DNA from 2 places in the Macrococcus brunensis genome. Region 2 is predicted to be linked to the other one. Evidence: riboswitches for the same ligand, from Rfam matches in the RefSeq annotation. Region 2 holds a riboswitch; the other holds the start of a gene.
What was found. A riboswitch is a leader RNA that binds a small molecule or an ion and turns the genes downstream of it on or off. The one in region 2 is predicted to bind lysine.

Region 1 (7,367 bases), 970 kb from region 2:
GCTTTGCTGTCCTGATCAGCTTATCTCCCAGAAAATGTCTAGCGCCGTTAATGAACGTAATCTGCGGGTCTTTACTGAAAGGATTATCCACCTGCAGATCACGCAGCTCAATCTGTTTCTTGATTGTCTCATAATCCAGTAAATTATTCCCGGCGAGTCTGTTCATCTCTGAGACTAAATCTCTTAAGTTATCTGCTTCAACAAAGTCCGCGCCGTCTGTCCGGAATTTTTCGACAGGACCCGTTGCCTGACTCGATAGACGTTCTTTCAGAATCTGTCTGTAGTCTTTACCGGTTAAGTCAGGGTTCTGCTCAGAGCCGGACAATACGAACTCTTTTTTTATGATATCCTCCGTGAGTATGAACCATGAGTAATCATAACCTGTTTTACTGATTGATTCCAATGTATGGAGGGTATCAAAGCCAGGATAATCAGGTGCTGAGAAACGTCTGCCTGTCGCGTCAAACCACATAGAAGAAGGACCGGGGATAATACGGATACCGTGCTGCTGCCAGATTGGACTATGATTCTGAATACCTTCTGTATAATGCCACATACGGTCTTTATTCACCAGACGGACGCCGGCATCCTCACTGATTTTCAGCATTTTGCCGTCTGTTGAATCGGGTACACCCTGAATCATATGTGCCGGTGCTTTACCCAGTCTCTTCGGCCAGTTCTGTTTGATGAGTTCATGATTCGCACCGATTCCGCCCGTCGTTATGATTAAGTGCTCAACTGGCAGCTCGAATGTATCAATCACTATCCGCGAAGACGGGGCGCCACGTTCTACATCACTCGGTTCTAAAATATTCCCTGAGATTCTCTGCACTTTATTATTTGCAATAACCAGATCTGTGACCTGATGTCTCGGCAGAAATTTAAACGACTTATGTGCAAGGCAGTAGTTGACGAAAGGTTCAATCAGGCCGGGGCCTGTCCCCCAGGTGATATGGAAACGAGGTACTGAATTGCCGTGACCCTCAGCACTTGAGCCGCCGCGTTCAGCCCAGCCGAGAACAGGTGCGAATTTAATGCCCATCGATTTCAGATACTTTTCTTTCTCAAAGCTTGCAAAGCGGATATAAGCTTCAGCCCATTTCACAGCCCATTTATCTTCATCATCTAATCTGTCAAAGCGTGCTGTTCCCATCCAGTCATTAAGAGCAAGTTCATACGAATCTTTGACCTGGAATTTGCGCTGCAGTCCCGAATTTACGAGAAAGAGACCGCCGAATGACCAGAATGCCTGTCCCCCTATTGCTTGAGCCGGCTCCTGATCAAGCATCATGACTTGATGACCTCGTTTTAGAAGTTCAGCTGCAGCAACCAGCCCGCTTAAGCCTGCACCAATAATCGTTACTGTTTTCATCATAATGAAGCTCCTTTTTCTATTCTTTATAGTTAGTATAAATCAAATATTCATATAGAAGTAATGTTTAAGTCAAAGAAGCTGGCATTAGTGTTGACCATAAGAATTCATTATAATAAAAATTATATACTATAGAGCTGGAAGAGGTTAATCAAATATGAAAGCTTACTTGCTGTTATCTATCATTATGATAGGCATCGCCATCATTTATCTGGTTCTCTCTCTATTGATGCCGACAAGCGTGCGGATTAATTCCGGCTTGATCTGCACCGCGTTGTCTGTCCTATTTTATCTAGTATACAGAATAGACCGGCCTTGAACTTACATTTGGATTCTATCAGATAGATTTGTTTCTGCAAGACGATGAATTTCATTGTTAAAAGATTGCTTCTTCGTTTGCGTAAAAAAGAGAGCTGTGCTATATTTATAAAACGTAATTATTACGATTTATAAATACAAAGGAGTTATTATGGCTAAAAAATCAAAAATCGCAAAAGAGAAGAAAAGACAAGCATTAGTTGAGCAGTACCGAGAAAAACGCGAGCAGCTGAAACGTGAGGGAAACTACGCAGCGCTCGCAAAACTACCGAGAGATTCATCACCGACAAGACTGACAAGACGCTGTGAATTAACAGGCCGACCTAGAGCTGTCTATCGTAAATTCAAGCTGTCACGTATCGCCTTCCGTGAGCTGGCACATAAAGGCCAGATTCCCGGTGTTAAGAAATCAAGCTGGTAGATTTTCTCGTATTAATATTAAAACATACTGTTCGTACAAGACTTTTCAATATCGTTTTGTGGCAATCCCAGGCACTTTAACGTTGAATGATCAAACAGGTATCCTAATTTTTGAATCCGAAGAACTGGCTAATATTACGGAGTCATTTGAAATCGATAAAATAGAGAAAGTAGAACTATCTAAGCCGTTGTTGAATGAAACATTAGGTATTTATTATAAGGGAGACTGGTATAAATGGACTTATTTTCTAGATGAGCATTATAAGGAAATTTATAGTCAGCTTGCAAAAAAATAATATGTTGGCAATTTTCTGTACATTTTAAGAATGGTTATGTATAATTTATGTATAACAATTTAATAGATAGAGATGAGGCGCATCGATCATCAGTAAGTAAAGTCTGGAATCTGCAAATACTTTACTGAAAGGGTGAGATGCCGAAATGTATCAATTCTTGCAGGGATTGATATGTTGGATCATTGAGTTAAGAGCTCTTGGTTTGTCATTATTTGAAAAATAATGGAGTGCATCACTTGTAAATAGAGTAAACAAGTTCATGCCATTATGAACTTGTTTTTTTGTTTTCAGATGCCGTGGGAGGATTTAATGTGACAAAGCGTAGTGTAATTAAGTTTGGTGGGACTTCAGTGGCGGATTTTACGAAGCTGAAGAATATTGCAGGGTATCTGAAGAAGCGGACAGAGAAGGATGAGCAGCTGGTCGTCGTTGTTTCTGCGATGGGTAAGACAACTGATGAACTGCTGCGGAATGTAGACTTATTATCATCTGCTCCGAACGAGCAGGACTTAGCACTGCTCTTGACGACAGGTGAGCAGCAGACCATTTCCTATCTGTCGATCATCTTGAAAGAGCTCGATGTCCGGACACAGGCACTGACTGGTTTTCAGGCAGGTATCAGAACAAAGGGTCACCATCTGAAAAGTAAGATACTCAATATCAATGAACAGAAATTTGCAGAGACGTTCAGCAGCAATGATGTCATAGTTGTCGCAGGTTTCCAGGGGATGAATGAACTGGGTGAAATCACAACGCTTGGACGCGGGGGCAGTGATACGACAGCGGTTGCTATTGCCTCTGCACTCGATGTTTCATGTGAAATCTACACAGATGTGGCAGGTGTTTACGGAACGGATCCTCGTATCTTCCCGGCAAAGCGACTGGATTATGTCAGCTATGAAGAGATGATGGAAATGAGCGCACTCGGAGCGGGTGTACTGGAAACTCGAAGCGTCGAGATTGCGAAGAACTATAACATTCCGATTTATTTAGGACAGACTTTATCAGATGAGAAGGGGACATGGATTATGGCACAGGAAGAGATTCTCGAGAAAAAAGCAGTCACAGGTGTAGCTCTAGATAAAGATATGGATTATGTGACGGTCAGCTATCCAATGAACGATAGTGAGCTATTAAAGAAACTATTCGAGTTACTTGAGAAGGAAGAAGTCAATATCGATATGATTTCACAGATTGTCAATATGGATGGTCTGCAGATTTCCTTTACCATGAAAGATACAGATGCGCAGCAGATCGATAAAATCTTCTCTGTATTAAAAAAGGAATATCCGTCGCTGAATTTCGCTATCCAAGAAGATTATGTCAAAGTATCAGTCATTGGTTCAGGCATGCGTGACATGTCAGGGGTCGCAAGTAAGGTCTTCATGACACTCTTGAATCACAATATCCCATTCTATCAGGTCACCACTTCGGAAATCAGCATCTCATATGTGGTTGATCAGGCGAATGGTCAGGAAGCTGTCAAACAATTATGTTCAGTCTTTGAACTGTAAATAACAGTTATTAATAGGAGGAATGGATAATGAAATTAGCAATTGTAGGTGCAACAGGACTTGTCGGCACAAAAATGATGGAAGTTGTGGAACACAGAAATATCCCTTTTGATGAACTGACATTATTCTCTTCCAGGAAATCAGCTGGCCAGCTCATCACTTTCAAAGGACAGACATATGAAGTGCAGGAGCTGACAGAAGAACGTGCAGCAGAACACTTCGATTATGTACTGATGAGTGCAGGAGGAAGCACTTCCCTCAGATTCTCACCGGTTTTTGAGCAAGCGGGTGCAGTTGTCATTGATAACTCCAGCGCTTTCCGTATGCAGGAAGATATCGACCTCATTGTTCCTGAAGTGAACCGGCCGGTACTGAACCGTGCCATCATTGCAAACCCGAACTGTTCAACGATTCAATCCGTTGTACCGCTTAAACCGCTCGCAGATCAATTCGGTTTAACACGTGTCGCTTACACGACTTACCAGGCAGTATCCGGTTCAGGTCTTGCCGGTCTGAATGATCTCCGTGAAGGTGCGAAAGGCGCGGCACCAGTAAACTATCCGCATCCGATTCATAATAATGTGCTGCCTCATATCGATGTCTTCGGGGAAGATGGATATACAAAAGAAGAAGTGAAAATGATTGAAGAGACGAAAAAAATCCTGAACTTACCGGATCTTCGCGTGACAGCGACATGTGTACGTGTTCCAGTTGAAGACAGCCATAGTGTGGCGATTAATGTCACGCTTGAAAAACCCGCAACAGTTGAAGAGCTAAGGGAAGTACTTAAGAACCAGCAAGGTGTAGTACTGATTGATGATGTAGAGAACAATCAATATCCGCTCGCTATTGACTCAACAGGGCGTGACGAAGTGTTCGTTGGCCGTATCCGCGAGGACGAGTCACTGGATAACACATTCCATATCTGGTGTACAGCTGATAACCTCTTAAAAGGGGCAGCACTGAATGCTGTACAGATTTTAGAAGTATTACTAGCAGAAAGAGGTGAAGCGTAGTGACATTATTCAGAGGCACAGCAGTTGCGATTACCACGCCTTTCAAGGAAGGTGCTGTGGACTATGAGACGTTTGAGCGCCATGTAGAATTTCTCATCGATAACGGCATGCAGTCCATTTTTGTCAACGGCACGACAGGCGAAGGTTCAACCTTGAATGAAGAAGAGAAACTTAAGCTGGTTGAACTGGCTGTCAAAGTGTCAGATGGACGTGTACCGATTATCGTCGGCACAGGGTCCAATAACACAGCGGCAACGATTGAACATTCTCTCAAAGTAAAAGAAGCGGGTGCCGATGCGATTATGCTGATCACCCCTTACTATAACAAGACCAATCAGCGCGGTTTGATTGCTCACTTCACAGCGATTGCCGATGCGGTTGAACTGCCGGTCGTGCTCTATAATGTACCTGCACGTACCAATATGACGATTGAACCCGAGACAGTGAAGACACTAGGAGAGAACAAATATATCGTTGCATTAAAAGATGCAACAGGTGATATGAATTATCTGGAGCAGGTCAAAGAGCTCGGTATGGAAGATTTTGCACTTTACAGCGGTAATGACGACTCCATCATTCCTTTCTACGAACGTGGCGGTGATGGTGTTATCTCGGTAGTAGCGAATGCTGTGCCTGCTGAATTCCAGGCGATATATGAAACGTATGCATCTGATCCTGCGGAAGCACAGCGACTTTTCGATGAAGTCAGTCCGCTTATTGATGCACTCGGCATAGATGTCAACCCGATGCCGATTAAAGCGCTCGTCACTGAACTGGGTTACGCAAACGGAGAAGTCAGATTACCGCTTGTTCCTCTTGAAGCAGCTGACAGTAAAGTGATTCATGAAGCGTACAAAGCTTATAAAGGTGAAGCGTAATGAAGATATTACTTGTCGGTTACGGTGCGATGAACGAACGGGTGGCACGGATTGCTGAAGAACGGGGACATGAAATCGCAGGAGTGATCACGTTGTCGGATAAATCATATCCTTATCCGTCATACCAGGTAGATGCAGAATGGCCGGCAGCAGATGCCATCATCGACTTCTCAAATCCGGCATTGTCACTGCCAGTGATTGAAAAAGAGCATTCTATGCCGATAGTTATGGCGACAACAGGGCGTAAAGAAGAAATCATTGCGGCACTAGAAGGAGCTAGTCAGACAAAACCCGTCTTTTTCAGCGCCAATATGAGCTACGGCGTCCATATTCTTACTGAAATCATCAAATACAGTGTACCGCTCCTGCAGAATTTCGATATTGAACTGACTGAGAAACATCATCGTAAGAAAGTAGATGCACCGAGCGGTACTCTAGTGAAACTCTATGACGCTATCAAAGAAAAACGTGCGGCAACCACGCCAGTCTATGACCGTACAAAAGAGGACACAGCGCGAACTGATGAAGAAGTTGGTATCAGTGTGGTACGTGGCGGGACGATCGTTGGCGAGCATGAAGTGCTGTTCGCCGGTCATGATGAAACGATTCAGATTATACATCGCGCTCAGAGTAAAGATATTTTTGCGTCAGGCAGCATTGATGTTGCAGAGCAGTTAGTGAACAAAGAACCAGGTTACTATACATTTGATAACTTATAAAAAGGGGAATTATTATGACATTACAATCAGCACAGGAAATTATTCAGTATATCAGCGACAGTGAAAAGAAAACACCTGTTAAGGTTTATGTGAACGGAGATTTTTCAGCGGTAACATTCCCGAAATCTTTAAAAGTATTTGGCTGTAAGTCTTCAAAAACGATTTTCGCTGACCTGAAAGACTGGAAAGCATTCTATGAAGAGAATAAACAACTTGTTACAGAAGTAGAAGTGGAATATGACCGCCGCAATTCAGCGATTCCGCTGATTGATCAGACGAAGATCAATGCACGTATTGAACCAGGTGCCTTTATCCGCGAACATGCGGAGATTCATGATGGTGCAGTCGTGATGATGGGTGCGACGATTAATATCGGTGCCGTTGTCGGTGCGGGTACAATGATCGATATGAATGCGACACTTGGCGGCCGTGCGACGACTGGTAAGAATGTCCACGTCGGTGCAGGTGCAGTGCTGGCAGGTGTTATTGAGCCGCCGAGCGCGGACCCTGTCGTCATTGAAGATGACGTACTGATTGGCGCGAATGCTGTCATTCTTGAAGGTGTACGTGTCGGCAAAGGTGCAGTCGTTGCAGCAGGTGCGATTGTCACTGAAGATGTACCGGCCGGTGCTGTTGTGGCAGGCACTCCTGCGCGCGTCATCAAACAGGCGCACGAAGTGGAAAGCTCTAAAATTGAGATTGTACAGGCATTAAGAAAACTGAACGACTAAACGAGGTGAAGGTAATGGAACATGAATATGTTAAGAAGACGAGACGCTGGCTGCATCAGCATCCGGAACTAAGCATGCAGGAGTTTGAGACGACGGCTTTTAT
Region 2 (7,367 bases):
TTATGGCGCGGATTGAGCAGGTCAAAAAAGAGACCGTGCAGCATCCTGAAATCAAGCCGTTCTTAGAAGCACATGCCGTGACAGATGACATGATTGACAAAGATCTGACTGTTCTGCAGGAATATAAAGACCAGTCTAAGCTCTGTGACCGCTGCGCCAGTTACGGCCAGTGCATCAACTTCGTCAAAGGGCATACCCCGCATCTATATATAGAAGATAACCGCATAAAGATCAGCTACACGCCTTGTCCGAATAAAAAAGTGCATGACGAAGAGCAGCTGATGAAACAGTATGTCACTGCTATGCATGTGCCGTATGAAACATTGAATGCCAAAATCAATTCGATTGATTTAGAGGGGACGGACCGTCTTAATATCGTTAAACGGGCAATGGAAATCTGTAACGATATCGCTGCAGGCAGACCGACGAAGGGTCTTTATATTTACGGCAGCTTTGGTACAGGCAAATCATACATTCTAGGTGCGATAGCCAATCAGCTTAAGGAGCGCCATATTTATACGACCATTTTCTATGTGCCGGAATTTATCCGTGAACTGAAAAATGGCTTCAATGATCAGACTTATGCGGAAAAACTGGACCGCGTCAAAAAAAGTCCTGTCTTAATGCTGGATGATATCGGCGCTGAAGATATGACGACGTGGGTCAGAGATGAAGTGCTGGGACCCCTCTTACATTACCGCATGATGAACCAGCTACCGACTTTCTTCTCATCCAACTTCAACAAAGAGGAACTGAGATATCATTTCCAGAAGACGAAGGTGGGCGAAGAGAAGACAAAAGCTTACCGGATGATGGAACGAATTGATGCGCTGACAGAAGCTTATCCGCTTAACGGAAAAAATTATCGTCGCTCTTGATAAATTTGCGGCAAGGTGTATAATAGCATTATAGTCAAACAATTCAAACAATGATAAAAGGATATGAAACGCATTTCTCATCATATAGCGAGTCAGGGTAGGTGTGAGCCTGATGGATGACATGTTGTTTTACTCCCTTTTTTAATCGACATCTAATCCATGTCCGGCTCAAGACCGTTATCTTATGCAGAGTTGCCTTTATGGTGATTAGGGTGGTACCGCGGAATGACTCCGTCCCTTGTGGGATGGGGTCTTTTTGTGTTTAAAAAATAAAAGGAGTGTTTAGAATGAGTGAAATTAAGATCAAGTTTCCAGATGGTAATGAAAAAAGTTTTGAGAGTGGCATCACAACTGAAGAGATTGCAGCTTCTATCAGCCCGGGTCTGAAGAAGAAAGCACTGGCTGGTAAGTTTAACGGTCAGATGGTCGACTTAACGACTGCTCTTGAAACAGATGGTGATATCGAGATCATCACATCGGACTCACCGGAAGGAATCGAGGTCCTTCGTCATTCAACAGCTCATTTAATGGCACAGGCACTTAAACGTATTTACGGCGACGTTCATTTCGGTGTAGGTCCTGTGATTGAAGAAGGATTCTACTACGATTTCGATATGCCGGAGAAAATCTCTGCTGAAGACTTTGAGAATATCGAAAAAGTCATGAAACAGATCGTCAACGAAAACATTGCGATTGAACGCCGTGTCGTTTCACGTAACGAAGCAAAAGAAGTCTTTAAAGACGATCCTTACAAACAGGAACTGATTGACGCGATTCCGGAAGATGAGAACGTGACACTTTATTCACAAGGTGAGTTCACTGACTTATGTCGAGGTGTACACGTGCCTTCAACAGCTAAAATCAAGGAATTCAAGCTGTTATCTGTAGCAGGTGCTTACTGGCGTGGTGATTCTGACAACAAAATGCTGCAGCGTATCTACGGTACAGCGTTCTTCGATAAGAAAGATCTGAAAGCACACTTAGAAATGCTGGAAGAGCGTAAAGAACGTGACCACCGTAAAATCGGTAAAGAGCTCGATATCTTCACAACTAGCCCGTTAATCGGAGCAGGTCTGCCGCTCTGGCTGCCGAACGGTGCAACTATCCGTCGTGAATTAGAACGTTATATCGTCGATAAAGAAGTCGCGCTCGGTTATGACCACGTCTATACACCGGTGATGGGTTCTGTTGACCTATACAAAACATCTGGTCACTGGGATCACTATCAGGAAGATATGTTCCCGGTCATGGAAATGGACAATGAAGCGTTCGTTCTTCGTCCGATGAACTGTCCTCACCATATGATGATCTATAAAAACAAACCGCACAGCTATCGTGAGCTGCCTATCCGTATTGCCGAACTCGGTACAATGCACCGCTACGAAGCAAGTGGCGCTGTATCAGGCTTACAGCGTGTCCGCGGCATGACTTTAAATGATGCGCATATCTTCGTTCGTCCTGATCAGATCAAAGATGAGTTCAAGCGTGTTGTACAGCTTGTGATTGACGTCTACAAAGATTTCAACTTAAACGATTACAGCTTCCGTCTGTCATATCGTGACCCGGAAGATACAGAGAAATACTTCCAGGACGATGAAATGTGGGAAAAAGCACAGGCGATGCTGAAAGAAGCAGTAGACGAAATGGGTCTTGACTACGAGGAAGCACCAGGCGAAGCGGCATTCTATGGTCCTAAACTGGATGTTCAGGTGAAGACAGCATTAGGTAAAGAAGAGACTTTATCGACTGTACAGCTCGACTTCCTGTTACCACAGAAATTTGATTTAACATACATCGGCAGCGATGGTCAGGAACATCGTCCGGTCGTAATTCACCGCGGTGTCATTTCAACGATGGAACGTTTCGTAGCCTTCCTGACAGAAGAATACAAAGGGGCTTATCCAACATGGCTTGCGCCAAACCAGCTGGAAATCATTCCGGTATCTAACGAAGTCCATTATGACTATGCACGTGCACTTTATGATGAGCTGAAATCTCAAGGTGTTCGCTGTCATATCGATGACCGCGAAGAGAAAATGGGCTATAAAATCCGTGAAGCTCAGATGCATAAAGTCCCATACCAAATCGTTGTGGGTGACAAAGAAGTTGAGAATAATGAAGTCAATGTCCGTCAATACGGCAGCCAGGATTCAGAAACAATCGACCGCGATGATTTCATCTGGAAACTTGTCGATGAAATCCGTCTCAAAAAATAGGCTTGCAGGACTTACTTTAATACGTTATAGTATAAAGAAATAAAATATTCCTCAATAAGAGGTAGAGGTCGCGATGAAGAAGAGTAGCCTTGCTGATACGGTATCACGTAGCTGAAGCAGGATGAAAGGCAACATCGCCGAAGTGGCAGACGTCTGATAACCGTCTGCTGCTGGGCTGATATAGAATATATATCAGACTGTCACATTTGTGATGCGCTACTGATACAATAGATAAAGGTGCGCATCTATAGATGTGCACCTTTTTTTGTGTGAAGAATGGAGTGTCAAAATGAGTAATAACAATGAAGTACAAAGATTACTGAAACCGCGCCATATTTCGATGATCGCGATCGGGGGCTGTATCGGTACAGGTCTGTTCATGACTTCAGGTGGTGCTATCCGTGATGCAGGTCCTGGTGGTGCACTGCTTGGTTTCTTAATTATCGGTATCATGGTGTTTTTCCTGATGACCAGTCTCGGTGAGATGGCGACATACTTGCCGATTTCAGGTTCATTCTCAACTTATGCGACCCGGTTCGTGGATCCGTCTCTTGGCTTTGCGCTTGGCTGGAACTACTGGTTCAACTGGGTTATTACCGTTGCAGCAGACGTCAGTATTGCAGCCAGCGTCATCAAGTACTGGGCGATATTTGATTTTCTGCCGGGGTGGGGCTGGAGTCTCGTCTTTCTTGCGCTGATTTTCCTGCTTAACACACTGAGCGTTAAAGTATACGGAGAAAGTGAATACTGGTTTGCGCTTGTTAAAGTCGTCACAGTCGTCCTTTTCTTAATCATCGGTGTACTGACGATATTCGGTATTTTAGGCGGGGAATATATTGGTCTTAAAAACTTCACAACAGGTGAAGCACCGTTTCTTGGTGGTAGTCTGTCAGGCTCGTTCCTGACCATCCTCGGTGTATTCTTAGTAGCGGGCTTTAGCTTCCAGGGGACAGAGCTTGTCGGTATTACAGCAGGTGAGTCAGAAGAACCGGAGAAAACAATTCCTAGAGCCATTAAACAGGTTTTCTGGCGTATCTTGATTTTCTACATTTTATCTATATTCGTTATCGGACTCATCATCCCTTATACAAACCCGAACTTAATGGGTGGGGACAGCATCTCCAAATCACCGTTTACACTCGTATTTGAAAATGCAGGACTGGCTTTTGCAGCATCATTTATGAATGCAGTTATTCTGAGTTCTATTCTGTCAGCAGGTAACTCTGGTATGTATGCATCTACTCGTATGCTGTACGCAATGGGTAAAGATGGTCTTGCATCACGCAAGTTCTCTGAAACTAACGAGAAAGGTGTACCGATTCCGAGTTTACTGGCGACATTCGTCGTTGTTGTCATCATCTTCCTTGTAGAACGTGTGGCAAGCGGGGCCTATGAATATATCGTTGCGGCAAGTGGTTTAACCGGCTTTATTGCCTGGCTGGGTATCGCGATTAGCCATTATCGCTTCAGACGTGCGTTTTATCGTCAGAACAAAGATTTATCCGTACTGAAGTATAAAGCGATGTGGTTCCCATTCGGTCCGATCTTCGCCTTTGTCCTCTGTCTGTTCGTTATCATCGGACAGGATACAGACTTGATTCTACGTGGTGAGTTTGAGCTGAACGGTTTCCTGATCACATACATGGGTATTCCGATTTTCCTGGCTTTCTATCTCTATCACAAATTAAAATATAAAACGAGAAAAATTCCGCTTGAACAAGTGGACTTATCACAAGCTCATGATATGAGTGAATATGAAAAAATAGATGTTGACACTGTCAAATAATCCTGTTATTATTAAATCTGTTGAATACGAAACGGACAAGTAGAAGCCTCCCGCTTCTCACCCGCAGAACGCCACGAGCAGTGACCGGGTATATACATGGATACCATGTCTATTTTTAGCGGGCGCTTTGCGCCCGCTTTTTTGTTCGTCTAGTAAATTTTATTTGGAGGTGTCAATCATAGCTAAAGATCAAACGCAAATCAATGACAAAATTCGTGCGAGAGAATTACGACTCATCGGACATGATGGTGCTCAGTTAGGTGTTAAATCTAAATTTGAAGCCATTGAAATCGCTGAACGTGTGAATCTGGATGTTGTTCTTGTTGCGCCTAACGCGAAACCGCCAGTTGCTAAAATCATGGACTACGGTAAATTCAAGTTCGAGCAGCAGAAGAAAGACAAAGAAGCACGCAAAAAGCAGAAAGTCGTTGTAGTTAAAGAAATCAGATTGAGTCCAACGATTGAAGAACATGACTTTAATACGAAGCTGAAAAATGCTCGTAAATTCCTTGAAAAAGAGGATAAGGTCAAAGTATCGATTCGTTTCCGTGGACGTGCGATCACGCATAAAGAATTCGGTCAGCGAGTGCTTGAGAAATTTGCTGATGAGTGTAAAGATATCGCCACAGTAGAACAAAAGCCTAAGATGGATGGTCGCTCAATGTTCTTAATGCTTGCGCCAATCGTCGACAAAAAACAAAACTAGGAGGATAACGAAATGCCTAAAATGAAAACTCACCGCGGAGCAGCGAAACGTGTAAAAAGAACTGGTTCAGGTAAATTAAAACGTTCAAGAGCTTACACTTCTCACTTATTCGCAAACAAATCAACTAAACAAAAACGCGGTCTTCGTAAAGCGTCATTAGTCTCTAAAGGCGACCAAAAACGTGTTGCTCAAATGTTGACTTACGTAAAATAATAAAATCAGGATTTATTTAAGGAGGAATTATCATGCCACGAGTTAAAGGTGGAACGGTGACACGCGCTCGCCGTAAAAGAACCATTAAATTAGCAAAAGGTTACTTCGGTTCAAAAAGCACATTATACAGAGTAGCTAAACAACAAGTAATGAAATCAGGAAACTACGCATACCGTGACCGTCGTCAGAAAAAACGTGACTTCCGTCAATTATGGATCGCACGTATCAACGCGGCTGCACGTATGCACGACATCAGCTACAGCCGTTTAATGAACGGTCTTAAATTAGCTGGTATCGACATCAACCGTAAAATGTTATCAGAAGTTGCAATCTCTGACGACAAAGCTTTCGGCGAATTAGTTGAAGCAGCTAAAAAAGCATTAAATAAATAATCACTTAACTCCAGTATCTTTAGAGATACTGGAGTTTTTTTGTTGCAATTTTTCTCTATAAGGGAATTCCCTATTTGTGAACAAAGTCACATTAATAGCTATAAATCATGACATGGATACGATAAAATAAAAGTGTATTCGAGGGGGAATAGAATGAAGGGAATTATTTATATTGCGCATGGCTCGAAAATGCCGGATAAAAATGAAAAGTTCAGAGCTTTTGTAGATAAAATTATCAAAAATCGTCCTGAAAGTATTCAGCGACTCGCATTCCTTGAAAAAGACGATGAAAATGTGCCGCTTGTAGCAGGTGAAATGCTGGCAGAAGGTGTCACTGACTTTTTAGTCATGCCGATGCTGCTTTTCCCTGCTATGCATGCTCAGGAAGATATACCTGAGCAACTTGACTCAGTCCTGAACGGTCGGGCGACTTACCATATTGCAGACTGCTTTGGTGATGAAGTAAGTGTCTGGCAGGTTGCCTTAAAGAGAATAGAAGATGCAGAGGGACTCATCCTCATTACAGCGCATGGCAACAAGCGTTTTGCAGAACCTGACCGCATGCTTGAACAGGTTGTACATAATATGCAAGAACAGACGGAACAGCGTCTGCAGGCTGCAATGCTCTACGGTGCACTCAGTTTTGAGAATCAGCTTGCAGAAACAGAGGCACAGGAAATCACCATTATGCCTTATTTCCTTTTCGATGGGCATCTCGTTCGCAAGATTAAGCGACTGAGTCAGCCTTTTATAGAGGAAGGAAAGACTATTCATTTCACTGACACGCTTGACCTGGATGAATCAATGGTCGAAGCAGCACTGAATAAACTGGAGGCACTCGATGTATCCCGTCATGCTTGATTTAACAGATAAGAAAATCGTGATTGTCGGTGGAGGCAGAATCGCCGCACGTAAGGTGAATGGACTGAAAGAGACAGGCGCCAGCATCACCGTTATCGCACCTGAAATCCTGGAAACAATTAATGGTGAGACCATTACTTGTATTAAAGAACCTTTCCATCATGATCTATCACATTTCGATATGATTTTTATTGCGACTGATGACGCAGAAGTGAATGCCCGTGTCATGAAGCAGATTAAACCGCATCAGCTCGTCAACGACTGTACGAATAAAAAGAACTCCAATTTTTTTAATATGGCCAGCTTTAGAACAGA

Region 1: linked by a shared signal. The riboswitch ahead of MGG13_RS01815 (aspartate kinase) and the one ahead of MGG13_RS07775 (amino acid permease) in region 2 are both predicted to bind lysine.

What each region holds. Positions count from the first base shown of each region.
Region 1 is NZ_CP092179.1:337,035-344,401, forward strand. Features, by position in the region: gene MGG13_RS01800 (FAD-binding dehydrogenase) at 1-1,375, opposite strand, end outside; gene rpsN (30S ribosomal protein S14) at 1,842-2,111, shown strand; gene MGG13_RS01810 (hypothetical protein) at 2,194-2,406, shown strand; lysine riboswitch at 2,471-2,647, shown strand; gene MGG13_RS01815 (aspartate kinase) at 2,718-3,920, shown strand; gene MGG13_RS01820 (aspartate-semialdehyde dehydrogenase) at 3,947-4,936, shown strand; gene dapA (4-hydroxy-tetrahydrodipicolinate synthase) at 4,936-5,814, shown strand; gene dapB (4-hydroxy-tetrahydrodipicolinate reductase) at 5,814-6,533, shown strand; gene dapD (2,3,4,5-tetrahydropyridine-2,6-dicarboxylate N-acetyltransferase) at 6,548-7,264, shown strand; gene MGG13_RS01840 (M20 metallopeptidase family protein) at 7,279-7,367, shown strand, end outside.
Region 2 is NZ_CP092179.1:1,487,102-1,494,468, reverse strand. Features, by position in the region: gene dnaI (primosomal protein DnaI) at 1-878, shown strand, start outside; gene thrS (threonine--tRNA ligase) at 1,166-3,094, shown strand; lysine riboswitch at 3,149-3,321, shown strand; gene MGG13_RS07775 (amino acid permease) at 3,384-4,880, shown strand; ribosomal protein L20 leader region at 4,912-5,031, shown strand; gene infC (translation initiation factor IF-3) at 5,050-5,586, shown strand; gene rpmI (50S ribosomal protein L35) at 5,599-5,799, shown strand; gene rplT (50S ribosomal protein L20) at 5,832-6,191, shown strand; gene MGG13_RS07755 (sirohydrochlorin chelatase) at 6,345-7,052, shown strand; gene MGG13_RS07750 (precorrin-2 dehydrogenase/sirohydrochlorin ferrochelatase family protein) at 7,033-7,367, shown strand, end outside.